3 regions of the Pseudobacillus badius genome follow, and region 3 is predicted to be linked to each of the others. Evidence: riboswitches for the same ligand, from Rfam matches in the RefSeq annotation. Region 3 holds a riboswitch; each other region holds the start of a gene.
What was found. A riboswitch is a leader RNA that binds a small molecule or an ion and turns the genes downstream of it on or off. The one in region 3 is predicted to bind glycine.
Positions count from the first base shown of each region.

Region 1 (10,187 bases), 290 kb from region 3:
GCATTTGTTTTTTCTGAGGTTAATAAGCAGAAGGAAGCAAAAAAAGTTAAAAAAGAAAAAGGAATTTCTTCTATATTGTCGAATAAAAACTAAGTGAACCGGAAAGAAAGGTGGTGAAAGCAACAACAATGGCAATTGAAGAAACGGTGGAACAACTTTTGCAAGAAGCTCTTTCCCTCGATTCGACAGATATCCACTTCATCCCCCGCAAGCATAGCTACGCTGTTCACATTCGCTCCCACAGCCAATTAATTCCCCACAGTCAATTTTCAGTTCGTGAAGGAGAGAGACTCATCTCTCATTTTAAGTTTATGGCTTCTATGGATATCGGGGAGAAGAGAAAGCCCCAAAGCGGTTCGTTTCAACTTCAGGTTTTAGGTTGTTTAATTTCTTTGCGCATTTCCACTTTGCCTACCGCCCTCTCAAAAGAAAGCCTTGTCATCCGGCTTCTTCCGCAGCAAGGAGTTCCGGATTTGCTTCAGCTTTCCTTGTTTCCTCATTCGGCAAGAAAACTGCTTGCCCTCCTGTCGCATTCGCATGGATTAATTGTTTTTACCGGTCCTACGGGCAGCGGCAAAACGACCACGCTTTACTCCTTAATCCAGCATACCGCCAGCCAGCACGGCCGCAATGTGATTACACTTGAAGATCCTGTAGAAAAGCAAAATGACCAATGGCTGCAAGTGCAGGTGAATGAAAAAGCCGGTGTCACTTATTCAGCTGGGCTAAAAGCCATTTTAAGGCATGATCCCGATGTGATTATGGTCGGGGAAATCCGCGATGAAGAAACGGCAAGGATAGCCATTCGAGCCGCCTTAACAGGGCATCTGGTTTTAACGACATTGCATACGCGTGACGCCAAAGGAGCCGTCATTCGCCTGCTGGAATTCGGCTTAAAGTGGCATGAGATTGAGCAAACCTTAATCGCCGTAACGGCCCAGCGTCTTGTCAATCTGTTATGTCCGGCGTGCGGGGCAGCTTGTTCTTCCCGCTGTCTGTCAGAGAAGCAGCGCAAACAGGCGACTATTTATGAAATCTTAAGCGGGTCTAATTTAAAGGCGGTATTAAATGAAGCAAAAGGAGAAAAGAGCTTCTATCGCTATCCGCTGTTAAAACATTTATTAGGAAAGGGGATTGCCCTTGGGTATCTCTCTCAAAGCGAATATGATCGCTGGGTATTTGAAGAAGAGAAGAGCAGGAAAATATCAAGGTGAGTTTATTTTAAGGCTGGGAGAGATGCTGAAGCAGGGGTTCCCGATGAGTGCGGCTCTTGAATTTTTGTTAATCAACTTTGACCGCAATCATCGTGAATCTATTCACTCCCTTCGCGCTGAATTGAACGCCGGTACACCTCTGCACGAGATTCTTCATTTGCTTGATTTCCCATCGATGATTTGCCTTCAAGTGTATTTTGCTGAAAAGCATGGCCGCCTGCCGGAAACGCTCATACAAGCTGGGGAGCACTGGAAGAAAACAGAGCAGGCGAAGGAAAAGTTAACTAAGTTGCTTCAATACCCGCTTTTTTTGCTTTTTCTTTTATTTTTGCTGTTGTTTTTGCTAAAGCACTTTTTAATGCCCCGGCTGGAAGACCTCTATGCGGCCCTCAATTTTTCTCCTGAGGGCAGTACGCTTCTTTTCATGGCTTTTCTGCAGAAAGGACCCTCCCTGATTCTTCTAGCTGCTGCTGGCTGCGCAGCAGCTTCTCTTTCGTATTTCTTCAACTACCAACGGCAAACTCCTCAAATAAAAATCAATCGGCTAATGAAAATTCCAGTCCTCTCTACTTTCTTTGCTTTGTTTTTTACCCGATTATTCGCTAAAGAAGTGTCTTATTTATTGGAAAGCGGTTTTGCTGTCAATGAAGTATTGCTGATTTTGCAAGAACAGACCGTGCACCCGATGATGAAGCATGTGGCGGCCGGGATAAATGGCTATTTAGTAACCGGGCATTCTTTGGCTGAAGCTGCCGAACAGGTTTCATGCTTTGTCCCCCAACTGCCGCGCATTATGCGGCATGGCGAGGCAAACAGCCGGCTTGCACAGGAACTGCTGCTATTTAGCCAATTTTGTGAGACGCTTCTCGAGAAGAAAATCAAGAAAGGACTGTCTATTTTGCAGCCGGCTATTTTCTTGTTTGTCGGCCTTGTAGTCATTGCTATCTATTTGTCGGTTATGCTGCCGATGTTTCAAATGATCGGTTCCGTTTAAAAAAGGAGGAGTGAGTTTGTGAAAAGAAAGCTTGTACGACAAAATGAATCAGGATTTACGTTGATTGAAATGATGATCGTGCTGCTTGTTATTTCCGTCTTGTTATTCATTGCTATTCCAAATGTAGCTAAACAGAGCAAGAACATTAACAATAAAGGCTGCACGGCATTTAAACATATGGTGCAGGGACAAGTCCAGGCTTACCGGATTGATTTAAAGAAATATCCGGCCTCAATTGCTGAAATGGTACAGGATGGCTATTTAAGAAACGATGAAACCGCTTGTCCGAACGGAGAACAGTTGAAAATTGGCGAAGATGGGGAAGTGTCGGTTGTTCAATAAAATGAAAAAAGCGATCAAGGAAGAACAGGGCTTTACAATGATTGAAACAATGGTTGTTCTTGCGGTTGTGCTCGTTGTGCTTTCGATCACTGTACTTTCATTTTCAAGGGGAGCAGCTGAGTTTGAAAAACGGCAATTCTTGAACCAGCTGCGGGCAGATCTTTTTCTCGCCCAGTCTTACGCCATAGCCAAACAGGAAACCGTCGAAGTAAGGTTTGCTTACGGGGGGAACCGTTATACGGTCCGCACACTTGCTTCGTCTTCTTCCTTTCTTGTCCAACGCAATATACCCGATGCGATTCAATATATGGATGGTTCACTGGCGAAGCTGTCTTTTTTGCCCAATGGCAATACGAATAGTTTCGGCACTGTCTACTTTAAATATGGAGATCGGTACCTGTCCCTGGTTTTTCAAATTGGTAAGGGGAGATTTTATGTTAAAGAACAATGAAAAAGGTTTTACTCTGGCAGAGAGTCTGCTGTCTTTAATGATTATGGCAATGATAGCTGCTTTTATCTTGCCGCTGATGGTCCAAATGACCGGCCAGTCCAAAACGCTGTGGGAGCGCGAAAAAGGAATGAGGCTTTTATATGAAGAAAGCGGAAAGCGGCTGCAGGAAAGAGCAGATTTTTATGTTGCTTACGAAGGAGAGAGACAAAGCTATGAAATTTCCTGGGAAACAATCAGCGGCTCCGCCTGCTTTGAAGTGTCAGGGCGGGCGACGTGCATCCGCAAACAATAAAGGATTCACGATGGTGGAATCGTTGCTTGTCCTCATGATCTTCATCAGCATTGCCGCGCTTTTTCCGCTGGTGTATGGAGCGCTTTATCGGACAGAAGAACAACTTGATCCGGAAAGAAGAGCAGAGTGGGAATTATTTATTTTACAGCTCAGGAAAGAAATGCACCTGTCACACTCTCTGCAAATAACAGAAGAAAGGATTATCTTTGTCCAAGGGGCTGACCTCGTTTCCATTGAAAAATATCAAGAAGGAGTGAGGAGAAGAGTAGGGGGAAGGGGACATGAAATTATTTTACAGGAAGTGGTATCTATCCGTTTTTATTCGTGCGGTTCGTTATTATGTGCAGAAGCGGCTTTTGAAAACGGAGAAAAGGAAGAGGCGCAGCTGCATTTATACCGGGGAGAGGCTATATGAAAGGCTTCGCTTCAAATGAAGATGGGGCAGTGCTGCCCTTTACGCTTCTGCTTTTTATGGTCGTGTGCACAGCAGCCTTATTTGGGACCGGCATTTTTGTGAGCAAGCAGCAAACCGCTTTGCTGTTAACAGATTATTATGAAACGAAAGTGATCGAGTTAATGGCTCTGCAAGAAATTCTTCCTCTTTTAGAAGGTAGAGAGGCTGTCTCGGGCAGTTATCGGACAGATCGGGGAGAGGTTATTTATGCGGCTGCCCCGAATGAGGGGGAAGAAGCGGTTGTGATTCATTTAAAGACCAATAAGCCGGAAACTCTCTTCACAACGAAAGTAGTGTACCATTTGACGGAACGCCAAATTATTAAGTGGATCGAATAAGATGCGTTTAAAGTGAAAGAAAGTTGGAGAAAATGACACCGACTGCAGGAGGCGGTGGACATGAACGAGTATATCAAATATTTTATGGAGGCATTTCTTGGTTATTTCGATGAACCGAAGCAGATAAGGAAAGAAAAACGCCGCCAAAGACAGGCAGAGCGCCCTGGCTTTTCTTTCCGGTGGTTCGGGCTGCTTCCTTGGGCGCTGCGCCAGCTCTTTCATAAAAGATGAGGGCTGGCGCCTTTTTTGTTTGCTTTGTGAGTGAACCATCTTTTTTCCCCTATCGTTTATTCAAGAATGCAGATAAACAATGCCTCCATTGATAATACTGACATGAATCTTGGGGGCATACTGCTTCTCCAGGGCTGCTTTTTCAATAAAATAAGCTTCTGGTTTTTCCTCTTCTTCATAAAAATAATCAAGCAGCAAAAGATCCTCTTCCCATTCTTTTCGAGCTTTTACCGCCCAGTCATGGTTTTCTTGTTCGAGCCGGGATATTAAAAAACGCTGAAGCCGTTTCACCCCGCTTTTAGGCTTAATTAAAGGGGTAATCGTAAACGAAAAATCCGGGATTTTTGATACGAGCAGCTTCCGGTTGAGCACATTCATAAATTCTTCCTGAATCGCGCCGTGAATTAAGCTGAGGCCGAGTGAATAGAAGATATCTTTTTTATGGTTTGCTTCATAAGACACCTTTATGTTGACGAGCAGCCAGGGATGAAGCGGCTGGCGGCTGCCTGATTTCCTTTGTTCGTAAAGCCGGATAAATCCTGTATGCCCTTTGGCCGACTGAAAGATTTGATGCAGCCGGGGAGTGCCGAAATGAATGCTTTCCCCTTCAATCTCTCCAGGAGCTTTGGTCGGATCTGTTATAAGCGTTAAGGAAAGCGGCTCGCCTTTCATGCCGGTTTTTTCTGCATAATGCCAGTAAAAGGGCCTGTTCATCAGCTCTTTATCAATTTCGGGTGTCAGCTTAACGCTAAGAGAGCCTTCTGTAGATTCTAAAAAGGTGCATTCTGCCGCTTTGAAATAATTTTCAAGAAATAGATGAATTTCGTTTTTCATGCGATGTATCCTCCTCTTCCTGCCATTCATTCGCTAGTTCCATGACTGCTTCAAGGTTCTTCATTTTTACCCGAAGCTCGCCTTCAGTTCTTGAATGCTGGAAAATATCTGTAAGGTGTTCTTGCATATTTGGAATATCCATTCTCTCTAAAATGGCATCCAGCTGGCCGACAGCCTGTTCGAATAAATGGATTTTTTCATAAAGAAGCTGCAAAATCCGATCTTCAATCGTGTCTGCAATGCTGAAATTATAAATTCGCACGTCTTTTGTTTGTCCAAATCGGTGAACACGGCCGATTCGCTGCTCAAGGCGCATAGGGTTCCATGGAAGATCAAAGTTAATGACGTGATGGCAAAATTGCAAGTTGAGTCCTTCACCGCCCGCTTCCGTGGCAATTAACACTTGGGCATGCTTTTCAAAAAGCTGTTTCATCCAATCTTTCTTCCCGCGCTTAAATCCGCCGCGAAACGGAACGGAAGAGATGCCGTTTTGTTTAAGAAACCATTGCAGGTAAAGCTGTGTAGCCCGGTATTCAGTGAAGATAATCACTTTATCGTTAATCGTTTGAATAAGTTCCAGCGCCTTCTCTGCTTTTGAATTGCGCGAGATCGCTTGTATATGCGTTAAAACGTCTTGAAAGCTCTGAGGAAACTCCAACTGGCTGCCATATAGTTTTTGGGCCATGTTTTTCAGCGTGAAAAAAACAGCTTCTTTGCTGCTGCACGCTTCCCGCTGCAGCGTGAGCAAGGAGAAAGAAGAACGCACCTCGTCGGGCTGGCTGCGAACAAAGGATTCGAGAGCCTGATAGAGCGAGCGCTCTTCCTCAGTGAACGCTACTTTTACTGACTCTACTTTTCTTTCTGTCCACTTCACTCCGGTATCCTGGCGGCGGTTGCGAATCATGACTTTATTCATCAGCTTGATTAAATGATGGTGGTTTTGCACTTGGCGGTCCCCTTTTTTAAAGCGCTCCGTGAACTGTCCTTCGTTTCCGAGGTGGCCGGGTTTTAGCAATGAAACAAGATGAAACATTTCATCCAAGCGATTCTGAATCGGAGTCGCGGTTAAAAGCAGGCAGAATTTCTTTTTTAAATGGCGAACGAACTGATAGTTTTTAGTTTTATGATTTTTTAATTTATGAGCTTCATCGATGATGACTAAATCATATTCTTGTTCGTAAATTTTTTCTTTATGCGGGCTGCGTTTTGCTGTATCGATCGAAGAAATTACAATGTCGTGCTGATCCCAAGCATAAAATTTTTTCTGGGCGACAGCGGGAATATAAAACTTGGTAGCCAGTTCACTCGCCCATTGAGAAACGAGAGAAGCAGGGGTTAAGATTAAAACTTTTTTGACAAGGCCCCGGATCAAGTATTCTTTTAATACCAGTCCGGCCTCAATTGTTTTTCCAAGACCAACCTCGTCGGCCAAAATTGCTTTTCCATTCATTTCTTCCACGACTCTCTTGGCTGCCTCAAGCTGATGCGGCAGAGGATTAAGCTCCGGTAAAAAGCCAGGAGCTAACAATCCTTCGAAATTCGGCACCATCATTCGTGTTTCCATATTTACAGTCGATTGAAAAAGCGGCCAATTTCCCCAAGGTCCGTCCTGTTCAATTCTTTTTTCTAATTCTTCTTCCCAGGCGTGATCAAAATAAATATCTACATTCATGTGAAAAACTCCTTTATAAAATAGGTTGCCGAAACCATAACTTTAATGGTAGGATGTAAGTGAACAAAATATTGTGTCATTTTGTAAAAAAACGAACATTATTGATTTTTGCTAATCATATGTTCATAGTATGCCCATTTCTCAATTAAATATAGCGAATGAAGGTAAGGGGAGAGACTGTATATACAGCGCCGAAGGAGCAAGCAAATTTTTGTGAATCTCTCAGGCAAAAGAACTCTTGCTGGACGCGGCTCTGGAGAGTGTTTCCCGAGGAAACCACCAAAGAAGACAGCCTGGTCGTCAGGTTAAACTTTCAGGTTCAAGGACAGAGAACAACTTGTATAAGCTGTTCTCTGTCTTTTTTTATGGAAAAATAACAAATTGAACCATCAGAATGACAAGGAAAGGGGCAAGAAAATGGGAGAATTAAAGCGTACGCCGCTATTTGAGCTGTATCAGCTGCATGGAGCAAAAACGATTGATTTTGGCGGCTGGGAGCTGCCTGTTCAGTTTTCGAGCATTAAGGAAGAACATGAGGCGGTTCGTACAAGAGCAGGCTTGTTTGATGTTTCCCACATGGGAGAGATCATCGTGAAAGGAAAGGAATCGCTGTCTTTCCTGCAAAAAGTGATGACAAATGATTTGTCAAAGCTGCAGCCCAATCAGGCAATCTATACGATTATGTGTAATGAAAGAGGCGGCTCGGTGGATGATTTGCTTGTTTATATGCTGGCTGAGCAAGATTATTTGCTCGTTGTCAATGCCGCTAATACAGATAAAGACTTTGCTTGGCTAAAGGAGCATCAAACAGAGAACGTCCATATTGAAAATGTATCAACAGACTGGGCGCAGCTTGCCATTCAAGGACCGGCAGCAGAAGAGATTTTGCAAAAGCTGGTTGCAGATGTGAATTTAGCTGAGATCAAGCCGTTCAAATTCCGTCAGCATGTGCAGGTGAATGGTGTAGCTGCCCTTGTGTCACGCACCGGCTACACGGGGGAGGATGGTTTTGAAATTTATAGCCGGAGTGAAGAGGCTCCTAAGCTATGGAAAGACCTTTTAGAAGCAGGCAAGGAAGAAGGTCTCCTTCCTTGCGGCCTTGGCGCACGGGATACGTTGCGCTTTGAAGCGAATCTGGCATTATATGGACAGGAATTGGCGGAAGATATTTCCCCTATTGAATCTGGCTTAGGTTTTGCTGTGAAGCTGAACAAAGGTGATTTTATCGGCTCGGAAGTGCTAAAGGAGCAGAAAGAACATGGCCCGCAGCGGAAGCTCATTGGCCTGGAGATGATCGACCGTGGCATTCCGCGCCATGGCTATCCTGTTTTTTCAGGTGAAGAATTAGTTGGACATATTACAACAGGTACACAATCGCCAACATTAAAGAAAAACATTGGCCTTGCCTTGGTGAAGGCTGAATGGGCTGTGCCGGATCAGGAGCTGTCCGTAGAGATTCGCGGCAAAAAGCTTGCAGCTAAAACTGTAAAGCCGCCATTTTATAAACGCTCAAAATAAGAGAAGAGGGAAGGGAATAGTATGAAGCATCGTTACTTGCCGATGACAGAGACGGATAAAAAGGAAATGCTTGCAGCAGTAGGTGTCCAGAGCATCGATGAATTATTCGCGGACATTCCGGAGAAAGTGCGCTTTCAAGGGTTATATGATATTAAGGAAGCTAAAGCTGAGCCGGCGCTGAAAAAAGAATTGAGCGCTATGGCCGCGAAAAATATGAATGCTAAGCAATACGCCTCTTTTTTGGGAGCAGGTGTGTATGACCATTACACCCCATCCATTGTGGATCATGTTATTTCCCGCTCGGAATTTTACACGGCGTATACGCCGTACCAGCCGGAAATCTCCCAAGGAGAGCTGCAGGCTATCTTTGAATTCCAAACAATGATTTGTGAATTGACAGGCATGGATGTCGCCAATTCTTCGATGTATGACGGAGGCACGGCATTAGCAGAGGCGGCCATGCTAAGCGCGGGGCAGACAAAAAGAAAAAAAGTGCTCGTCTCAGAAACCGTTCATCCCGAGTCGCGTGACGTGTTGTGTATGTATGCGAAGGGGCAAAACATTGAAGTCGTGGTCGTTCCGCATAAAGAAGGCGTAACAGACATCAGCCAATTAAACGAATTGGTCGATGATGATACAGCAGCGGTCATTGTTCAATATCCGAACTTTTTTGGAGCGGTTGAATCACTGGCCGAAGTTGAAAAAGCAGCTCACGGGAAAAAAGCGATGTTTGTCGTTTCTTCCAATCCGCTGGCGCTTGGTGTGTTGACACCTCCAGGAAAGTTTGGAGCAGACATCGTTGTCGGCGATGCTCAGCCATTCGGTATTCCAGCCCAATTTGGCGGCCCGCACTGCGGCTATTTTGCAGTAACGAAAAAACTGATGCGCAAAGTGCCGGGACGGCTCGTTGGCCAGACGCACGATGATGAAGGGCAGCGCGGCTTTGTACTGACATTGCAGGCGCGCGAACAGCATATTCGCCGGGATAAAGCAACTTCCAACATTTGTTCTAACCAAGCGCTCAATGCGCTGGCAGCCAGCGTGGCCATGACGGCTTTAGGAAAAAAAGGCGTTCGTGAAATGGCTGTGCAAAATTTGCAAAAAACATCCTTCGCCCGGGAAACACTCAAGCAAAACGGCTTGGACATTGTATTTGACGGACCGGTGTTTAATGAATTTGTTGTCCGCTTAAGCAAGCCGGTAAAAGAAGTAAATAACAAGCTGCTTGAAAAAGGCATCATTGGCGGCTATGATCTTGGGCTTTCTTACAGTGGTCTTGATAATTGTATGCTTGTCGCCGTTACAGAACTGCGCACGAAAGAAGAAATTGAACTTTTTGCAAAAGAATTGGGGGATAGCCATGAATAACAAAGACCAGGCGCTTATTTTTGAACTATCGCAGCCGGGCCGTGTAGGCTACAGCTTGCCCGAACTGGATGTGCCGGAAGCAGATATATCATCTCTTTTGCCGGATGGGTATGTGCGAGAGGAGGAGCCGGAACTGCCGGAAGTGTCTGAACTTGATATTATCCGCCATTATACGGCGTTATCCAAAAGAAATCATGGCGTAGATTCTGGGTTTTATCCGCTGGGTTCTTGCACAATGAAATACAATCCGAAAATCAATGAAGACGTAGCCCGCTTTGACGGTTTTGCCCACATTCATCCGCTTCAGCAAGAAGAGACTGTACAAGGCGCGATGGAACTGATGTATGATTTGCAAGAGCATTTGAAGGAGATCACCGGCATGGATGAAGTGACGCTTCAGCCGGCAGCCGGCGCCCATGGAGAATGGACGGGATTGATGATGATCCGTGCCTTCCATGAAGCTAACGGGGATGTAAACC
Region 1 is NZ_MWMM01000002.1:347,894-358,080, reverse strand. It holds gene comGA (competence type IV pilus ATPase ComGA) at 129-1,214, shown strand; gene comGB (competence type IV pilus assembly protein ComGB) at 1,141-2,208, shown strand; gene comGC (competence type IV pilus major pilin ComGC) at 2,227-2,550, shown strand; gene comGD (competence type IV pilus minor pilin ComGD) at 2,540-3,001, shown strand; gene B1A98_RS20180 (type II secretion system protein) at 2,985-3,293, shown strand; gene comGF (competence type IV pilus minor pilin ComGF) at 3,304-3,708, shown strand; gene B1A98_RS04860 (hypothetical protein) at 3,705-4,085, shown strand; gene B1A98_RS04855 (YqzE family protein) at 4,146-4,316, shown strand; gene B1A98_RS04850 (YqhG family protein) at 4,377-5,150, opposite strand; gene B1A98_RS04845 (DEAD/DEAH box helicase) at 5,122-6,822, opposite strand; glycine riboswitch at 6,981-7,070, shown strand; glycine riboswitch at 7,074-7,153, shown strand; gene gcvT (glycine cleavage system aminomethyltransferase GcvT) at 7,240-8,340, shown strand; gene gcvPA (aminomethyl-transferring glycine dehydrogenase subunit GcvPA) at 8,362-9,708, shown strand; gene gcvPB (aminomethyl-transferring glycine dehydrogenase subunit GcvPB) at 9,701-10,187, shown strand, end outside.
Region 1: it holds a riboswitch for glycine, as region 3 does, so the genes downstream of both, gcvT (glycine cleavage system aminomethyltransferase GcvT) here and B1A98_RS03265 (amino acid permease) in region 3, are expected to answer to the same signal.

Region 2 (10,187 bases), on a different contig from region 3:
AAATCGTTAAATCCGGAAGCGGCGAGGACGTCATGAAACATGAGGTGCTGAAGCAGGTATTTCATATTGACGCCGAAATCGGGCGGGACCCCCGAACAAACAAACCAATGTGCCTAACTTATCACTTAATCAAAGGAGAAAAGGAAAAATGAAAAAAATAATTATTTCATGCTTGCTGCTGATCGTGCTCGTTCTGAGTGCATGCAGCGGCGGAGAATCTGATAAGAAGAAAGCAGCCTCCAAAGAAAGCAAGCCGAAAATGATCACTTATGAAGCTGAAACGGGACCGGTCAAAGTACCTGCCGATCCGAAACGCGTGGTTGTTCTTCAATCATTTGCAGGAAACGTAATGGCTTTGGATGTAAATCTCGTTGGAGTAGATTCATGGTCTAAAATGAACCCGCGTTTCGCGAAGCAACTAAAAAATGCAGAAGAAGTGTCAGACGAAAATCTGGAAAAAATTATCGAGCTTAATCCCGATTTAATTATTGGCCTATCGACGACCAAAAATATTGATAAGTTAAAAGAAATCGCTCCTACCGTTACATACACATACGGAAAAGCAGATTACTTAACGCAGCATATTGAAATCGGCAAGCTTCTTAACAAAGAAAAGGAAGCGCAAGCCTGGGTGGATGACTTTAAAAAACGGGCCCATTCAGCCGGAAAAGACATTAAAGCCAAAATCGGCGAGGATACAACCATTTCCGTTATTGAAAACTTTGACAAGCAGCTCTATGTATTTGGTGATAACTGGGGACGAGGAACGGAAATTCTCTATCAGGAAATGAAGCTGAAAATGCCGGAAAAAGTGAAAAAAATGGCCTTGAAGGATGGATATTATGCTTTGTCTTTAGAGGTTCTTCCTGAGTTTTCCGGAGATTATGTAGTTCTCAGCAAAAATTCAGATACTGATCATTCCTTCCAAGAAACAGACACATATAAAAACATACCGGCCGTCAAAAACAACCGTTTATTTGAAGTGAACGCCAAAGAATTCTATTTCAATGACCCTATTACGTTAGAATTTCAGCTCGACTACTTTGTTCAACACTTTCTTGGCAAGCAATAAGGAAAATGGGAACGTCTCCTCTTTATTCCTGGCTGCGGCAAGCAAAAAAATCGACCCTATTTCATAAAAGAAAAGATGAGAGATGAATGAAAAAAGAAAATCAACGCTTTACTTTATTTATCTATCCATTGACAGCCGGGATTTTTGTGTTCGTCCTGTCGTTTGTTGCTGCTCTCATGCTTGGAGCGGCAGATACAACCTTCAAAGATGTGTGGCTGGCAATCGCTTCTGATGCCAATGGCAAAAATATATCTCTTATTCGCGAAATCCGGCTGCCGCGCGAAGTGGCTGCGGTATTCGTTGGAGCTGCCTTAGCTGTTTCAGGCGCTATCATGCAAGGCATGACAAGAAATCCGCTGGCCGATCCCGGACTGTTCGGGCTGACTGCCGGGGCAAATGCCGCCCTTGCTGTCACCATTGCTTTTTTCCCTTCAGCCAATTATTTCTATCTCATGGTGGCTTGCTTGATCGGGGCTGCGGCCGCGGCCGGCATGGTATTTGGCATTGGCATGCTGAAAAAAGGAGGATTCTCTCCCCTCCGAATTGTACTGGCAGGCGCAGCTGTCTCAGCCTTTTTATATGCTGTAGCTGAAGGCATCGGCCTTTATTTCAAAATTTCAAAAGACGTATCTATGTGGACATCGGGAGGCTTGATCGGGACATCCTGGAAGCAGCTAGAAATTATTATCCCGTTTATTTTAATCGGTCTTTTCATGTCTCTTCTGCTGTCCAGACAGCTGACCATTTTAAGCTTAAGCGAGGAAGTAGCCACCGGACTAGGCCAAAAAACCAACCTTATAAAAATGATTCTCTTCTCAGTCATCGTTCTGCTGGCCGGCGCAGCTGTGGCTCTTGTCGGAAATATGGCCTTTATCGGGTTAATGGTGCCTCATATGGTAAGAGCGGTTGTCGGAACAGATTATCGCTTCATCATTCCGATGTCCATTGTGGCCGGCGCTTCGCTGATGCTCATTGCTGATACGCTTGGACGGACGATCAGCTCTCCCTATGAAACACCGGTGGCGGCCATTGTAGCGATGATGGGGCTGCCGTTCTTTCTGTTCATTGTCCGAAAAGGAGGCCGCATGTTCTCATGATTCAACCTGCAGTGATCAAAAAACAGCGAATCATTTTATGTATGCTGTGTGCGCTGATTCTCGCTACAGCCATCATCGGCATAAGAATGGGATATGTGTCGCTGCCTTATGACAGGATCATTCCCACCCTTCTTGGACAAGGGACATTTAAAGAAGAATTTATTTTATTTTCCATTCGTTTGCCGCGAATGGTCCTTACCTTGCTGGCCGGGATGGCACTGGCATTATCCGGGGTTATTTTGCAAGGAATCACACGCAACGATTTAGCTGATCCCGGGATTATTGGGATTAACTCTGGCGCCGGTGTCGCCATCGCGCTTTTCTTCTTGTTCTTCCCGGCCAAAGCGGATTCCTTTGTTTACGCGCTGCCGCTCATGGCTTTTGCCGGCGCTTTATTAACAGCCGGTCTCCTATACGTTTGTGCCTATAACAAAACGACCGGCCTGCAGCCGGTCAGGATGGTGCTTGTCGGAGTCGGCTTTTCTATGGCTCTCTCCGGCCTGATGGTGATCTTGATCTCATCTGCTGAACGTTCCAAGGTGGACTTTATCGCCAAATGGCTGGCCGGAAATATTTGGGGAACTGACTGGCCTTTTGTTTGGGCGCTCCTTCCGTGGCTGGCCCTGCTGATTCCTTTCTCCTTGTATAAAGCGAATCGGTTAAATCTTCTTGGCTTAAATGAACCGACAGCCATCGGCGTAGGCGTAGCGATCGAAAAAGAGCGCTTGACGCTGCTTGTAACAGCGGTTGCCTTAGCCGCTTCAGCGGTTTCAGTCACAGGCGGGGTTTCCTTTATCGGGTTAATGGCCCCCCATATGGCCAAAGCCTTGGTCGGTCCCAGACACCAGCTGTTGATTCCTGTGGCTGTTCTTACCGGCGGCTGGCTGCTGCTGCTTGCCGACACGATCGGACGCAATCTGGCTGATCCGGATGGTATTCCAGCCGGCATTATCGTCGCTTTAATCGGCGCTCCCTATTTTATATATTTGCTATTGAAGAAATAGTGAAAAGCCCATCGCACAGGCGATGGGCTTTTCAGACGCTTGGCTGGAACAGCTGATTTTCATTCCAAACCCCTTTTGTTTTTCAAATCAGCAGCTGATCATTTCGAGCGGGATTGCTCCATAAACTCATTGAAATCAGCGATGCTCGGGTTGCCCATATAATGTCCGCCTTCTACCTGGATCGTTTGTCCGGTAATGAACTTGGACTCATCTGAAGCAAGGAACAACACCGTGTATCCGATATCATCCGCCTCGCCGTGATAAGGCAGCGCATTAAATTTAGAAAAGATATCGAGTACGGCTTCCGGCATGTTTTGCTTCGCTGCAGGGGTTAAAATCAATCCCGGCGCCACAGCGTTGCAGCGAATATTTTCTTTTCCATACTGAGCAGCAATATATCTTGTGAGGTTCACTACCGCCGCCTTGGACGCACCATACGCCGAACGAAGCGAGTCACCGGCGAAGGCGGCCATCGAGGCTGTATTGATGATGGACCCTCCCCCTGCTTTAATCATATGAGGAATGGCAAATCTGCTTCCCAATAGAACGCTTTTTGTGTTGACATTCATTAGGCGATCCCATTCTTCCAGATCGATATTGACAACATCCAGATCTTTTTGCAGGTTAGTTAAGCCCACGTTGTTAAAGAGAACAGTAATCGTTCCATAGTTCTCAACTGTAAAATCAACCGCTGCTTTAATGGAATCTTCATTTCCTGCATCCAGAAAAACAGCAGCGGCTTCTCCGCCTTGTTTCTTGATGTTCTCTGCTGCTTCTTTGGCTCCTTCTACATTAAAGTCAGCGATGACCACCTTGGCTCCTTCCTTAGCCATTAATGTAGCTGCTGATAACCCAATACCTGAAGCTCCTCCTGTTACAAGAGCCACTTTTCCTTCTACCCGTTTCATTTCTGTCACTCCTTTATTATATGCCTGCTGCTGAGGCTGCTTTGTATCGTTCATTTCTCCCATCTCCACTATTTTAACACTTAAATATTTATAGTTAAAATAATTTCACTTTAGCAAACAGCAAGCTAGCAGAACGGCCAGGCTTCTTTAGCATTTCCAGACAAGGAGATGAAGTATCTTACATATTCTTGCTTTTTGTTGGAAATGATAGGAGACAGACAGAAAGGACGGAAGAAATGATGGATAATTTATTGATTGCACGCTCCTTGTTCGGAATGACGATGGCCTTTCATATTATTTTTGCGACGATTGGCGTCGGACTGCCTTTAATGATTTTGACAGCGGAGTTGCTATATCAAAAAACAAAAGATACAGATTATGCAGTAATGGCGAAGCGCTGGACCAAAACATTTGCTGTTCTGCTGGGAGTCGGCATTCCATCCGGCACGATTGCCGGGGTCCAGCTATCCTTGCTCTGGCCGGGGTTCATGGAGACCATTGGCCGGGTCATGCCGCTGCCATTTCAAATTGAAATTTACGCTTTCTTTATTGAAGCGCTATTTATGTCGATCTATGTCTACGCAGCTGAACGGATCGCTCCGTGGATGCGGATTATCAGTTTAACGCTAGTAGCCTTAGGGGCCTTAGCCTCTGCTGTCTTAATTACAAATGTGCACGCTTTTCAAGGAACGCCGGCAGGATTCCGATATGAAAACGGAAAATTCTTCGACATTAATCCATGGGAGGCTTTTTTCAATCCAAGCTTTTTTGTGACGGCCGGGCATGTCGCCTTGTCGGCCTATGTAGTCGGTGCTTTCGTCGTTGCTTCTGTAGCGGCCTTTAAAATGATGAAAAACAAGCATGGTTCCCGAGTCTATCTTTTTCATCAAAAGGCTTTAGTGGCGAGTCTCGTGTTAGGAGGAATTTTCTCGTTATTAACAGCTGTTAACGGGCATGAATCCGCTCAATATTTGCATGAATACCAGCCGGAAAAATTGGCTGCGGCTGAAGGATTGTTTGAAACGCAGTCGCATGCTCCCTTGGCCATCGGAGGCATCACGGACCGGGAAACACAGTCTGTTAAAGGCGCAATTGAAATTCCCTGGGTCCTAAGCTTTTTGGCAGGCAACAGCTTCGATACGGTTGTTGTCGGGTTAAATGACTTTCCTGAAGAACTGTGGCCGCCCTTATTTATTCATACCCTCTTTAACGCGATGGTCGGGATCGGCTCGCTGCTCATCCTCATTGCTCTGCTCGGCATCATTTGGAAAAAACTCTTGAAAAAGGACCAATTCCCCCGCTGGTTTCTATGGGTATTCGTCTTATCCGGGCCGCTCGCTGTTATTGCGATTGAGTGCGGCTGGATATTCGCCTGCTCGGGAAGGCAGCCATGGGTGATTTACCGCGTGCTGGCCACCGCTGATTCCGTCACATCTGCGACGAACCTCGGCGTCCTCTTTCTCGCGTTCTTTAGTGTCTATGTTCTTTTGAGCATCACGGTAGTGGTTGTGCTGCTGTATTTCTTCCGAAAGCATACAGAGCTGGACGACCTTCAAAAAGCCGAAAGCAGAGCTTAACAATTTTACTTAATTCGATAGGAGGCGAGGCAGATGACCAATGAATTAATCGCCATTACGATATTATGGGGATTCGTATTTATTTACTCCATCATGGCGACGATGGATTTCGGCGCAGGCTTCTGGTCGATGATTTATCTGAACAGGGAAAAAACGAAAGCAACCAATATTGCCAACCGGTATTTGTCTCCTACATGGGAAGTGACCAATACGTTTATTGTTGCCTTAGTGGTTGCGGTGTATAGTTTATTTCCGAAAGCAGCGTACACGCTCGGTACCATTTTGCTCATCCCTGGAAGCCTTATATTGCTGCTGCTGGCTATTAGAAGTGCCTTTTTAGTTTTCTCGAACATTGCCACGGAATATAAAAAACCGCTCACCTACGTTTCGGGCATTACCGGCATCTTAATACCCGGCCTGTTAATCAGTGTTCTGCCAATTTCTCATGGGGCGTTTATCGACTACAGAGGCGGACATCCCGTTCTCAGCCTGCAAAAGCTGTTTACCAGTCCAAGCGAATACGCCTTTATCGGCTTTGCCATTAGCAGCACCTTGTTTTTGTCTTCCTTGCTGTTAGCCGATTATTCGAAAACCTCCCGCGAAATGGAAGCCTATAAAGTTTATTTGCGGGATGGAAAAATCTTAGGGCCTCTTTCTGTACTAATGGCCTTTGTGATTATGCTCACGTTAAAAACGGAGACGCCTTGGCTATATAAGCGAATGATGGAAGATCTCCCGCTTCTGCTCGCTTCCCTCGGCTTTTTCTTAATCGGCGGGCTCGCCTTATTTCTTCCTTCATATGCCGATAAAAACATACAAGGCATGCCGAGAATTGCAGTGATAGCTGTCACGGTTCAATATTTCATTGCGAGCTATGTATACGGAAAAGCACATTTGCCGTATATTGTGTATCCTAATATAACGATCCAGTCCAGCTTTACAGACCCTAACTCCTTCATGGCAGTATTCGCTACTTATATTGTCGGCTTCGCGATTCTCTTTCCCGGGTTCATTTATTTTTGGAGCCTGTTTATGCATGATAAACGGTATTTGCGGCAGAAAAGCCGGTAATTGGCGCACTAGAAAAAAGGAGCTGGGCAAGAGGCCATTTTCATGACCCTTTAGCCCGGCTCCTTTTCAGCGAAAAATGGTTTCCGGCTGCCATTGATTGAACAGCGAAGCAACTAAGACCGCCAACGCATAAAGAAGCAAAGCAATCTGCAAAAGCCCGGGCTTCTCTTGCTGTTTATTCCATAGAAAAAGTCCGATACACAAGGCGGCCAATAACATGCACGTGCCATCAAGCAAGAGTTGATTGCCTACCATCAGGCTCAAGTAAATACAATCGTTTTATTGCCGTGTACAATAATTTTATCCTCTACATGCCAGGAGACCGCTTCGGCAAGCACGCTTCTTTCCACGTGGCGGCCGGCGATTTTTAAATCTTCCGCGGTATAGCGGTGGTTAACCCGCAAAATATCCTGTTCAATAATCGGGCCTTCATCCAGCTCATTTGTGACATAATGAGCCGTTGCCCCGATCAGCTTGACCCCGCGGTTAAACGCCCGGACATACGGATTGGCCCCTACGAATGCCGGCAGGAAAGAGTGATGAATGTTAATAATTTGATTTGGATACTTGGCGATAAAACCGGGAGACAGGATTTGCATATATCGCGCAAGAACGATAAAGTCCACTTTTCCTTCCAGCAGCTCCATCGCTTTATGTTCAGCTTCCTCTTTCGTTTCATGGGACAGAGGGATGTGGCAGTAAGGAATGCCGTAGCTTTCCACGATATCCTTCAAGTCTGGATGGTTGCTGATCACCATTGAAATTTCTACTGGAAGCTCCTTTGACTTCCAGCGCCAAATCAGCTCCATTAAACAATGATCTGCTTTAGAGACAAAAATCGCCATCCGCTTCGCTTTCGCTTTATTTTTCAGCTGCCATTCCATCGGGTAAGTTTGCGATAATTGCTGCAGCCCTTGTTCCAGCCGCTCAAGCGCCGCATCGCCCTCTTCCATGTCAAATTCAATTCTCATGAAAAAAATGCCGTCTTTCGGGTTCGTCGTATGCTGATCAAATTGAACAATATTAGCCTGATGCTCCAGCAGCACATTGGATACTGCTGAAATAATGCCCGGCTTTTCTGGACAAATCACTAGCAATTTAAAATAGTTGATATTCCCCTTTTTATGCACCGTTCTTCCTCCATCCCTAGGCGTTAAGCGTTCACTCTGCGGCACATCCGCTTGAAGTAAAGCGCTCTGCCACATAAAAACCGCTTTCCGCCGTATAATTGACCTGTACTTCTTCCCTTAAATAACGTGCCGTAAAACGGTCGATGCGAATGGGAATTCCTCCGCAATCCACCACCTTGTCATTCCGGCGCGGTTCATCAAATGCCAGCATAAACTTTACAGACAGTCCGCATCCTCCTGTAATCTCCGCGTCAATTCTAGGAAAATGCTGTTCTGCCCGCAGTCGGATGTTCAGTTCGTTCTTAGCCGATTCCGTCAGCTTAATCGTTGCATGCTGCTCCTTTGGTGCCATCTTCTCTCCGGCAGCCTCCCCTCACTTCCTTTTCTGCACGCAAAAAAGGACAGAAAAGGGTATGATCCCTTCTCTGTCCTTTTACCTGAGAGTTTAACCCCATCCCCCGATAGAGCCTTCCCCTTTGGTGGCGTGCGAACACGCGCTCTCCAGAGTTGCGTCCTATTGTGGTTCTTCTACCTGAGAGATTAATTCCAAGGGTGTTTTTTGGAACTTGCTCCTTCGGTGGCGCACGGCGCGCACTCTCCCACAATCGTCATCCGCTATATCATTCAGAATAATTTAAATATTATCTCTTGTCAATCTCTTTCTATTCTGGATGCTGAAGAAGCGGCTATCCTTCGTAACGGAAAATCAGGAAGCGTTCGTTTTCATTTTTCTCGTACAATTCCGGGATTTTCACTTCCTTTAACAGCTGAAAAGGAGTGTACATATCCAGAAACTGAATATACTCAGCGGTTGGATAGTACAAAATAAGATCAACCGGGCGCCGATGCTCTTCCACCGAGCGCAAAATATGATGCACAACTTTCATGAAAATCTGCACCGAAAAAGGGTTAAAAAAGTAAAATTTGTTCTCTTCTTTTTCGATGTCATATTCTTCTGCCGGACAGCATTCAAAACGGACGGCATTGTCCGCCCGCTTTTTCTTTTTTGAATAGCGGGCTTGGTTTTCAAGCGCCTCCTGATACAGCTGTCCATTAATTTCGATACCTGTTGCACGCGCGTGAAAACGGTGATGGATATAAAATACGAGCCGCCCTTTTCCACAGCCAAAATCAACTACTCCATCGGTTCTTTTCAGCTCGTACTCCTCAAATAAATGGTCGATCGCGTCATAAGGAGTCGCTTCATAGCGGTTATAATGAAGCGACTGATACAGCCATTCCCACGTGCCGCCTGTTTCAATCTTAAGCAGACGGTCGTATTCTTTTTCATTCATTGCTATTCCCCTTATTCAAACAAGTGTTTAAATTCCCCGTATCCTTCCTCTTCCAGCTTACTTTTGGGCACGAAGCGGAGAGCGGCCGAATTGATGCAATAACGGGCATGATCAGGGCCGGGACCGTCATCAAATACATGCCCTAAATGAGAGTCGGAGGTTTTGGCTCGCACTTCTATTCGGCGCATGCCGTGAGAGGTGTCAAGCTTTTCCGCTAATTCCATACGGCGCAGCGGCTTTGTAAAGCTTGGCCAGCCACAGCCGGCATCATATTTATCGGTCGAGCTGAACAGCGGCTCTCCTGAAATAATATCAACGTAAATCCCCTCATCCATATGGTTCCAGTACTCATTTTGAAAAGGCGGCTCTGTCGCATTGTTTCTTGTCACTTCATATTGAAGAGGCGTTAATTCCTTTCGCAGCTGCTCATCGGTTTTCTGGTTCTTCCAATGATCGCGAATAAATGTAGCCCGTCCCGACCCTTCTTTGTAAAGATTATAGTGGAAGGAGTTCTTTTTATAGTAATGCTGGTGCCGCTCCTCCGCCCTGTAAAACGGGCCGGCAGGAAGAATTTCTGTAACGATCGGCTTGGAAAAGCGCCCGCTTGCCGCCAATTTCGCTTTTGAGGCTTCCGCCATCGCTTTTTGTTCTTCATCATGATAAAAGATCGCCGTTCTGTAAGACAGCCCCCGGTCATTAAACTGCCCGCCGGCATCTGTGGGGTCGATTTGCTGCCAAAAGAGCTGCAGCAATTTTTCATAAGGAAAAACCGCCGGATCGAAAGTAATTTGTACCGCTTCATAATGTCCGGTCTGATCTGAGCAGACCTCTTCATATGTCGGATTTTCCGTATGGCCGCCGGTATATCCGGAGACCACCTCTTTAATTCCCGGCTGTTCATCAAACGGAGCTACCATGCACCAAAAACAGCCTCCTGCAAAAGTTGCCAGTTTCGATTGTTCAGTCATACCTATTCATTCTCCTTTCCATTCATTTGCCCCTTATTATATCCACAGTCCGCTATTTTCTCGGT
Region 2 is NZ_MWMM01000006.1:88,236-98,422, reverse strand. It holds gene B1A98_RS12020 (ABC transporter ATP-binding protein) at 1-152, shown strand, start outside; gene B1A98_RS12015 (iron-hydroxamate ABC transporter substrate-binding protein) at 149-1,072, shown strand; gene B1A98_RS12010 (FecCD family ABC transporter permease) at 1,159-2,169, shown strand; gene B1A98_RS12005 (FecCD family ABC transporter permease) at 2,166-3,173, shown strand; gene B1A98_RS12000 (SDR family NAD(P)-dependent oxidoreductase) at 3,272-4,081, opposite strand; gene B1A98_RS11995 (cytochrome ubiquinol oxidase subunit I) at 4,321-5,658, shown strand; gene B1A98_RS11990 (cytochrome d ubiquinol oxidase subunit II) at 5,692-6,729, shown strand; gene B1A98_RS20200 (hypothetical protein) at 6,796-6,993, opposite strand; gene purU (formyltetrahydrofolate deformylase) at 6,990-7,859, opposite strand; gene B1A98_RS11980 (iron-sulfur cluster biosynthesis family protein) at 7,891-8,211, opposite strand; glycine riboswitch at 8,283-8,366, opposite strand; glycine riboswitch at 8,370-8,471, opposite strand; gene B1A98_RS11975 (class I SAM-dependent methyltransferase) at 8,546-9,154, opposite strand; gene msrA (peptide-methionine (S)-S-oxide reductase MsrA) at 9,166-10,122, opposite strand; gene B1A98_RS11965 (aldehyde dehydrogenase family protein) at 10,175-10,187, opposite strand, start outside.
Region 2: it holds a riboswitch for glycine, as region 3 does, so the genes downstream of both, B1A98_RS11980 (iron-sulfur cluster biosynthesis family protein) here and B1A98_RS03265 (amino acid permease) in region 3, are expected to answer to the same signal.

Region 3 (10,187 bases):
TCCTCTACCTCTGCAAATCCGGATAGAGCTTGATCATTGCATCTGAAATCATATCCGCCATTTCCCTGGCTTGCTTTTCGATTTCATCATATACAGCAATATCCTTCTGGTAGTCTTTATTGATCATATACAAAGCTTCTTGCTTCGTTAAGTTTAAATGTTGATAGAACATTTCCCTCACTTTTTCTTTTGGCAGAAATTTGTTCACACTATTAAGGAAAAGGGCAATCTGATCTGCATTGGCATACCATTTTCGTTCGGCTGCCTCAGCCGCCTGTGTGTTGCCGGCTAAAGCTGCCTTGACCAGATCTGCTGCCACCAGAAGATGTTCCTTAATCAAGGCTGCATATGTCTTAGCGGCAGGCTCTCCATAAATCGGCCGGAACATTTCACCCATGTCACCAGCATTTTTCAAAAGACGAGCGATCACAAAGTTAACATCCGGAAGATTAAACGTCAGGCTGATGATGGCCATTCTCGTCCAGGCAACATGCTCCTCCCAAAGGCTACGCTCATTTCTCATCAATTCAACTTCTCTTTGCGTCACACATTCCTTTCGCCGGCTATTTTGATTAAGGACTAATGGCGAGCTGCCCATTTGCCGGCCCGAATAAGCATGTTCTGGCGCGATATAAAAGTAATTGGGAACCGTGTAAGCTGGTATCATATAAGCAGATTCTCTATTTACAAAATAGTGCATGCCCTTCTCCCTCCCTGTATTTACGAAAAAGCCCGGCTTTGTCAATACTAGTGTATTCATTTTTAAAAGCCGCGTGCTTGCCTCTATTCGAGGGAGTGTAAACCATTTATTTCTTAACAAGCCTTATTTACCTGCTTGAAATCCAACATACAGCTTTCTTGAAGTTGCCCTTGTGTCTGAATAACATAGCCGGCATACATCTTTTTTTAGCATAGCGGAGTTCCGGCGCGCATCCATCGCTGCTCCATCTTTATACTTCTTCTTTTTTCTCCTTTTTTCTTCTGTTTCCGTACAAAATAAACAAGAGAATAAACCATAAAGGAGTGAGCAATAAGGATGGACGCGTCTCTTCAGAAACCAGCATAATCACAAGAACCGCAGCAAAGAGCGTCAGAACAGCATAATTAACAAACGGTGTGAATGGCGCTTTGAATGTTGACTTTGCCTGTAATTGCGGACGGGTTTTCTTATATTTTAAATGGCAAATAAGAATAATGCTCCACACCCAAATAAAGCAAAGAGCGCTAATAGTCGTCACGATCCCAAAGGCTTGTTCCGGTATAAGTTTACTCAAGAGAGCCCCCGCTGATATGACGAGCGTCGATACGAACAACGCGTTGCGCGGTACGTGATTTTTGTTCAGCTTTGCAAAACCGGCTGGCCCCTGATCGCTGTTGCTTAAATTATATAAAATCCGGCTAGTTGAAAACATGCCGCTGTTACAAGCGGAAGCGGCTGAAGTTAATACGACAAAATTAATAATTCCTGCAGCAATCGGAATTCCGATTAAACTAAATGTTTTTACAAACGGACTTTCTGCTGCATTTAGTTCTGTCCATGGGTTGATGCACAAAAGAACAATTAAGGCACCAACGTAGAAAAATAAAATTCTTAAAGGAATTTTATTAATGGCTGAAGGGATGTTTTTTTGCGGGTTCGATGTTTCTGCTGCCGACACACCTACCAGCTCCACACCGACGTAGGCAAATACGACCATTTGAAAGGAAAGCAAGAAGCCTGAAATCCCATTTGGAAACAACCCTCCATGCTCCCAAAGATTCTGAATCGTAACCGCTCCTGAATCTGTCTTAAATCCCGCCATCAGCAAAATGACTCCAATGGCAATTAACGCGAGAATAGTAATAACCTTTATTAAAGCAAACCAAAACTCCAATTCTCCGAAAAGCTTGACCGTCAACAGATTAAGCCCTAATAAAATGAGCAAGCAAATCACGGCAGGAATCCATTGCGGAATATGGAACCAATATTGTACATATACACCAACGGCAATCACGTCAGCCATAGCGGTCATAATCCAACAAAACCAGTAGGTCCACCCTGTTACAAATGATGCCCATGGTCCAAGGTAATCCTCGGCAATGTCTGTTAAGGATTGATAGCCTGCATTCGATAGCAGGAGTTCCCCTAGTGCCCTCATAACAAAGAAAAGAGCCATACCCATAATTAAATAAGCAAAGATGATAGAGGGACCAGCCATTTGTATCGCTTTGCCGGATCCTAAAAATAATCCTGTACCGATCGTGCCGCCAATGGCAATGAGTTGAACATGCCGATTGGATAGATCCCTCTTTAATTCTTGTTGTGCCACCTGTAACTCCTCCTTGAAGTCTGCGAACCAATGAATGTGAAATAATGAGCAATAAATCAAGACCCATAAAAAAAAGAGATTGGAGGACATCCAATCTCATGGTCATAAGTATAACAAATAATATTTGCCCTACTAACTATTGTCAGCACAACAAATAAATATTCCAATACTCTTCTGTCCTTTTGCCTGAGATTGTGAACCCTTCGGCGCCGCGGAATTTCCGCGGTCTCTCCAGAAGCTGCTCCTGCTATAGTGTGATCCATAGCAATTATAGCTCGCTGTATATTAAATTTTTTGATACCCATAATTATTTTTGAATAATTTTTAATTTTAATAGTACTAGCAGTTAAAGGTTTTGTCAATAACTAAAAAACCGTCTATTGATTGAATCTCCTGCAAATAAAATAGGAACTGCCCAAATAATCGTATAGGCCTTTTTAAATCGTTCATTTTAGGTCTATTGTCATTAAGTGTCGAATAATAAATATAGAATTTTGAGTTTATATATTAGATAATATAGGAAAATACCTATACTTTTTACATATACCAATATGATTTCACCGGTATTTTTACCCAAATCTTTTTTCATTGTTTATAAGGCTAAAAAAATCACTTAAAGGAGCTGATTGATCGTGAAACGTATTACTGCAATTGTGCTATCCTCATCTTTACTGTTAGGAGTTTCAGCTGTCTCCCCTTCGTCCGCTGATGCAGCTGCAAAGGCTTATAAAAACTGTACGGAGTTAAACAAGACCTATAAAGGCGGCGTAGCAAAAGACGCTAAGGTACAAAATAAAGGCGGCAAAACTAAATTTGCTCCAACTGTCTCAGCAGAGCTTTACAAAGCCAATTCGAAGCTTGATAGAGACAAAGACGGCATTGCTTGCGAGAAGTAAGCAGGCTTCCAATTTATCCATTTAAAAAGGGACAATTTTTGTCCCTTTTTAAATGGTCGTTTCTCTAGTTTAAATATTTGCATCTAGAGTAGAAATGCAAATTATGATGCATCCCGCTAGCAGTTTCGTTAAAAATATATTCCCAAAAGCTATTTTGCCTCCACTGCGGCTATACTGACAAAAGGTGTTTTCGATTGAAAATGATGGAAAGCAATGCATCCTGCAACGACTAGACAGCCGCCTATACTTTGTATGACGGAAAGTTGTTCTCCCAAAAATAAAAAGGATAAAATCACTGTAAATATCGGATTAAAATTTAAGAAAACACCCGCTGCTGTAGCACCTAATTTCTGGGTGCAACTATTCCAGAGCACCATACAAATTACGGTAGATACAACACCTGTATATAGAATAGACACAATAAAAGACTGATCTATGCTGGATATAGCAAAATCAAACACATTAAACGGCAGCAGGATCAGCAGCCCGAAAACCCCCGAATACAGAGTAGCCATCAGCGATGAGGTCTCCTTCATTGCCCACCTGCTGAGAATAGAATACAAGCCCCATACACTGATCGCCCCTATCATCCACAAATCCCCCGCATTAAACTGCAGCGAAAAGATTAGGCTGATATTTCCGTTAGAAAGGACAAGAAGGACACCAAAAAGCGAAAGAATCATTGAGGAAACTTGAAGTGCATTCATTCTTTCTTTCAGAAAAATAAAGGAACAAACAGCAATCGCAATCGGAATTAATGTAGAAATTAAAGCAACGTTATTGGAAGCAGTTCGCTCTAGTGCTAAAAATTGAAAAATATTAAATAGGACCACTCCTGTGATTCCCATTAAAACCAAGGGCAAAATAGCCTTGCGCGGAGGGAGGATTCTTCTTTCTGTTCGCCACACCATCGGTAAAAGCAAAACAATAGCAATCAACCATCTTAAGCTCGTCAAGGTTAACGGTGAAGCATGAGAAACTAGTGATTTGCTTACTACAAAATTCCCGCCCCATAGAAAGCTTGTTAAAAGCATTAAAAAAACATAAAAACCTTTTCTATCTTTCATGTCTCATAGAACTCCTTTGTTAAACACTTTTATGCTAAATACAAGTAATGTTATAATAATGTTAACACCTTGAACTCATTTGCAAAATAAAAAAACTATTGATACAAATAATTTAAAACAATGTAAGGTCATGAACGATATTTACAAAATAATGTTCATTCCGAGGGAAAAATAAGGGCATTTTTTTGAATAAACAAAAGGGGCCGATAACATGCCATTTTACGAGCAAAAAGCTTTAGATGATATTGACCTTCAACTATTAGATATCCTTCAAAGAAACGCCAGTTTAAGCAATGCTGAAATAGCCAGGCGCATTCGTCTTTCACCGCCAGCCACACATATGCGAATCAAGCGGCTGGAGAATGAAGGGTTTATCGATGCACAGGTTGCAATATTAAATCAAGAAAAGCTGAATTTTGATCTGCTTTGCTACATCTTAATCAGTACGAATCTGCATCAGGAAAAGCAATTAGAGGACTTAGAACATGCCTTAAAATCCATGCCGGAAATACTGGAATGCCATTGCTTAACAGGGGAACATGACTATCTTTTAAAAGCGGCTATCAGAGATAGAAAGGAATTAGACGTTTTCATCAGAAGGTTAAATAAGCTGGGGATATCTAGAATCCAAACAAATTTATCATTAAGGGAAATCAAGTATTCTACTGTTTTGCCCATCCTGCCAGCTCAGGGAACAACTAAAAAAGAAGGTGAATAGTTCATCTTCCAGCCTGTAGACAAACTCAATGAAAATTGAATTGTATCTACAGGCTTTTTAATTTTCTTGTAGATGGGGCTGTTGCTCTCCATTCCAGGACGCTTCGCTTTCCGCGGGGCGGGCGGTGAGCCTCCTCAGCGCCAAAGCGCCTGCGGGGTCTCCCCTGTCCCGCTAATCCCGCTGGAGTCTGCGCGCCTTCCATTTCAATCAAGAAAGGCTATAGAAGCAGGACAGCCGTACAAAACGATTGAGGTGAGGAAGAAGCGTTCGAAACACCATCCCATCCAACAGGACCAAATAGATCAGATCGCTCTCGACCAGCTTGTACCAGAAAATCATCTGGTTCGTCAAATAGAGGCAGTGATCGACAAACAGGAAGGTGAATAGTTCACCTTCCCGTGCCGTGATCCTTATAAATTAAGTCAGTCCGCAGCAAGAAGCCGGAGCTGACCCGCAAGCTGATGAAACATGACTTTTCGAGTCGGCCCGGCTTTTTCACACTGTTAGTTATTGTTTCAATGGTTTATTATAACCCTTTAACCTTCAGCTCTTTAACAGGCAAGAATTGTTCTCCAGTCTCTAAATAGGTCACGCTTACCTGATCGCCTTCCTGCAAGTAGATCGCAACAGGAGCGTTTTCAGAAGAAACAACATAGCTCTGGCGGTTCTCTAATAAGAAGGAAACAAGCGTAAAGTCGCCGGATTTCTCTTTGTACACCCTTAATACCTTTCCGCTGACTTTCTTCTCTTCGGCTTTCGAGCTGCCGTCAACTGTGCCCCCGCCTCTTTGCAGCGCTGTTTTATATTGCCTTAACGCCTCATTTGGCGTTGTTCCTGATACCGAAATTTCCGGATTAGCAGCAGACACAATAAAGTAATTTTGCAAAAAGCCGTTGCTATCCAGTACGGGTGTTAGCCAGCTGGCTTCCCCATAAAAATTATACAGAATCGGCATTTGCCCTTTCCATTTCTTCTCAATAAATTTCTTTTCGATAATTTGCAGCGCTCCTTGTGAGTCCATATACGACTCTTCCAGGTTCCCTGTGTAATAAGTGGCTTTTCCCGTTCTGGCATTGGTCAGCGAGTACCCCAGCATGGAATCCACCCCTTCTTTTGGGCTTGTAAAATCAGTGAAGTAATACATTTCACCCTTCTCATTAAAAACCGGACTGACGTTGGCCTCTGTTCCTTCATCAGAAGGAAGCTTTACGTCTGACTTGCCGAATTTGCTGTTCCAAAATCCATGAATATAATTTCCGTAATAACTGTTTTGAAGACTCACTGTTTCAGGTGAAATCGCTCCATCAATAAAATCTGGAATCTCAGAGAGCGCATACGCTTTCGTTGCCCCCGTTTTCGGATTAACTGACACTATTCCTTGCGCTTTAAATCCGTTGCGCGCTGAAACAAATTCGCCATATGTCCGGATATAGTGCGGCTTTCCTTGATCATCAACCTCTAATTGCGGCTCCCCGTAGAAAATGCGCTTCGGATACTTCATACGGATGTGGCGCTCAATATTTTTATTAAAGTAAGCAGACGGTGTATAGGCCATATCCGCCTTCACAAACTTGGGGTTTGCCGAGGAATCAGTGGCGCTGATAGTAAAATAACCGGGTACTTTATCTCCATTTAGCCACTTGAAAAAACCCGAAAACTCCACTGGCGCAATATACACATATTCCCCATTGACCTTTTGCACTTGCAGACTTCCAAGCTCGTAATAGCTCGTATTCGGCACCTGTCCAAAGGCTTTCTTCATTTTATTGCGCGCGAATTTTGGCGGAACACTGGCTGGTGTTTCCTTCTCATCGAACGATTTAATCTCTACCTTCTCTGCCATTTTAGCTGTTTCAAACTTTTCATCTGCATTGAATACAAAGGCCGTTAGGAAATAGCCTCCTACTGCTAAACTTACAACAAAGAGACCAGCCTTCACTAGTCGCTCTGTCCCCACCGAAAACACTGCGCCGGCTGCCGACACAATGATCAATAACGGCCAGACCGATGCGACATTATAGTCTAGGTTCGTCAGGTAGTAAAAACCAAACACAGCAGAAACAAGCACAACAGCGGCTCCTATCAGAAACCCCCTAACCGGCTGCTTGCCTTCGGTTTTATTCGGAAAAACAGGTACAAGAATCAGGGCAGATATCAAACCAATAATAAGTGAAAATAAAAAAATGCTCCCCATGATGAGCTCCTTTCAAAAGTTGTCTATTAAACATACGCATGGGAAGGGGAAAATGTTTCAAATATTTGAACGGGCCGTAAATCAGCAATTGTCATTATAGGCAAACAGGCAACATCTATTTTTAAAATCCTCTGCCTCTTGCCCGCGGTTATTCAGCAAAACAGCTGATTGCTCATCCGGTCCTTTTCAAGATCATTCTCTGTGTTATAATGACTTTTGCTAGATATGCAGCTAAGGAGAGTGAACGAAATGAAGCAACACTATAGAAAATGGTTCTCCATTTTCCTATGCATGATTTTAATGATAGTCATGCTGCCAAAATCGTCCTTTGCGAACACTCCTTTCGATGTCCGCGCGAAGGCCGCTATTCTAATTGATGTCAAAACAGGGAAAATTCTATACCACAAAAACGCTGATCAATCCCTCCCTATTGCCAGTATGTCAAAAATGATGACTCAGTACATTGTTCTTGAACAAATAAAAACAGGGAAACTTTCTTGGAATGACGTATATAAAGCCAAAACAATTGACCAGGCTTTATCAACGAAAGCTGGACTAAGCAATATTCCTCTTTATGAAGGAGAGGAATATACATTGAAGGAGCTATACGATTCCATGATGATAGTTTCTGCCAATGCCTCCAGCCGGGCACTCGGGGAAATGGCTGGCAAGACGGATCAGCAGTTCGTTCAAATGATGAATGACACAGCTAAGCAACTGAAGCTAAGCCACTCTCATTTTGTCAACACATCTGGCTTAAACAATCAAGACATTCATCCCTATGAAGTACAAGGGACAAAGCCTAATGACGAAAATCACATGTCCGCCAAGGATCTTGCTCTGCTCGCTTATCATCTGACAAAGGAGTTCCCTAAAGAACTAGCTGTTGAAACAATAAAGAAGAAGGCCTTTTATGTAACTGACAGCCAGGCGATTGAGATGATCAATACGAATGAAATGCTGCCCGGCGGGAAATATTCTTATGAAGGCATTCTCGGGATGAAAACGGGCAGAAATGAAGCAGCAGGCTTTGGTTTCACTGCCCATGCGAAGCGCGGTGACAGAGAACTGATCTCCGTCGTGATCGGCGCCGAAAATAAAGAAGGGAAACCTTCTTCCAAAGCACGGTTCATGGAAACAAAAAAATTGCTTGATTATGGCTTTAAGCAGTGGGAATGCAAACCTGTACAACCGGCTGATTACTTATTAGCAAAAGAACAAAAGCCCGCTGTTAAAGACGGCAAAAAAGAAAAGGTCTCCCTTGATGCAGCTGGCCCATCATGTGTCATGACACCGAAAGCAGCTGATCAAGCCATTAAAGGAAAATTACACCTTAACGAAGAAAGGCTTGTTGCTCCCATTAAAAAAGGCCAAAAATTAGGCACCATGGAGCTCACTGGCCCAAACGAACAATACTTAACCCCCGATTTGAAAAAGCAAGCGACCATTGACCTCATCGCCGGTGAATCTGTTGAAAAAGAAAATTGGGCCATCTTGTTGTGGAAATCGATCTTTTAAACGAACGAAAAAGAATCAATCATAAACTCCCCCGACTAAGGACAAGTTAAAAAGTCCTTATTCAGGGGAGTTTCTATGTCTGTTCACTATCAAACAGTCTATATTCACCCATCCTTTTTCTTTACCCGGCACAGGCTTGTACTTCCTTCATCCAATTTCCGCAAAGCATCGTGGCTCTTCAGAAAAAACAGCCAGCTTGATAGGCACTTAACGTAATGGTCTACATAAACTGCCGTAAAGGAGTGATCAACATGCCATGGCAAAATAAAGTGAGGCGGTTGATTGGTCAGCCCGTAGGAATCTCATTCGCTAACGGTCAAGGAACTTCAGGCATTCTATGCCGTGTAGCCGGCGGAAAAGTGTTTGTCATTGAATATTTGTATAAAACTCAATTCGCGCTAAAACAGTATGATTACCGCCTGATTCAAGATATTAATGAGTTTCCTCCCTGCCAGAACCGCGAACCGCTCTACTAACATAATGTCCCTCTATCATTAAAGAGGGACATACTTGTTTACACTATTCGTTATGTTCAGAGCTCCTTTTGCATCCATGCGGCTTGCCCCATCTTATGTAAAACATGGTATAGTTATACAAACAATGATTGGAGGATTATTGATGGGTGCTTTTATCACACAGCTTGTCTTAATAGGGATAGTATTTATTTCCGGAGCCCTTTCGTTTATCTTATTTATACGGCATATACTAAATCGTTCTGCTGAAAAAACAGACCAATTAGATGAAATAAATAAAAAGCTGGATAAAATCATACTGTTATTAAAGCATAAAAATCAGTAGTCCGGCAGGTGATAGGACAAACAAGATAATCTTCAGGAAGGTGTTGAAATTGACGATACAAACATGCGGAAATTGTCATCTTACGAAAACGAACTCTAACAAATGAAAATAAAGGAGTGGACATATGAATATTAGCAGCAGCCCAGCTGGCCATATAAGTGCCTCTTTTTTCACTCCGCTCTGCTCCTGATTTTAAAATTAAGATTTCCTATTTATTTCATCCAATAGCTTAATCATCGTGTCATTTTGATCTTTAATGGCCTTTAGATGCTTTTCAATTAGGCTGCTGGCGAAAAATACAATTAGTATAAGCGCTATCCCAACGATAGTTCCCATCGTTTCCCTCCTTATTTTTTAAGAGTATTACATAAAAATGTTACAAAAAATTAACAAAAAAGTAAATTAGAAGGTAAATAATTAGAGTGAAAAACCGTTGCTCAGTCTGAAATATGTTAATCAAACCTATCCTGTAACCATGCGTATTTAAAGCTCTCTTTTCGCATGTTCGCTATTTAATCGTTCAAGGACATCACGCAATGTGACAACCTTGTTGTCATCTCTTTAAAGCTAATTTTGTTTAAAAAAGAGGAAAATCATAGAAGGTGGAGGCGGGAAAATGAGGGAAGACAGAGAAATGCCTGAAAGAAAAAGAGAACGACTGAGACAAGAGGAATTAAAAAGAAACCC
Region 3 is NZ_MWMM01000002.1:55,603-65,789, forward strand. It holds gene B1A98_RS03260 (hypothetical protein) at 5-523, opposite strand; gene B1A98_RS03265 (amino acid permease) at 951-2,309, opposite strand; glycine riboswitch at 2,474-2,554, opposite strand; gene B1A98_RS03270 (excalibur calcium-binding domain-containing protein) at 2,942-3,205, shown strand; gene B1A98_RS03275 (DMT family transporter) at 3,355-4,272, opposite strand; gene B1A98_RS03280 (Lrp/AsnC family transcriptional regulator) at 4,484-4,990, shown strand; gene B1A98_RS20325 (hypothetical protein) at 5,072-5,377, shown strand; gene B1A98_RS03285 (MFS transporter) at 5,517-7,184, opposite strand; gene B1A98_RS03290 (D-alanyl-D-alanine carboxypeptidase family protein) at 7,434-8,702, shown strand; gene B1A98_RS03295 (hypothetical protein) at 8,954-9,178, shown strand; gene B1A98_RS20700 (DUF4083 family protein) at 9,213-9,500, shown strand; gene B1A98_RS20330 (hypothetical protein) at 9,699-9,836, opposite strand; gene B1A98_RS03305 (DUF6366 family protein) at 10,117-10,187, shown strand, end outside.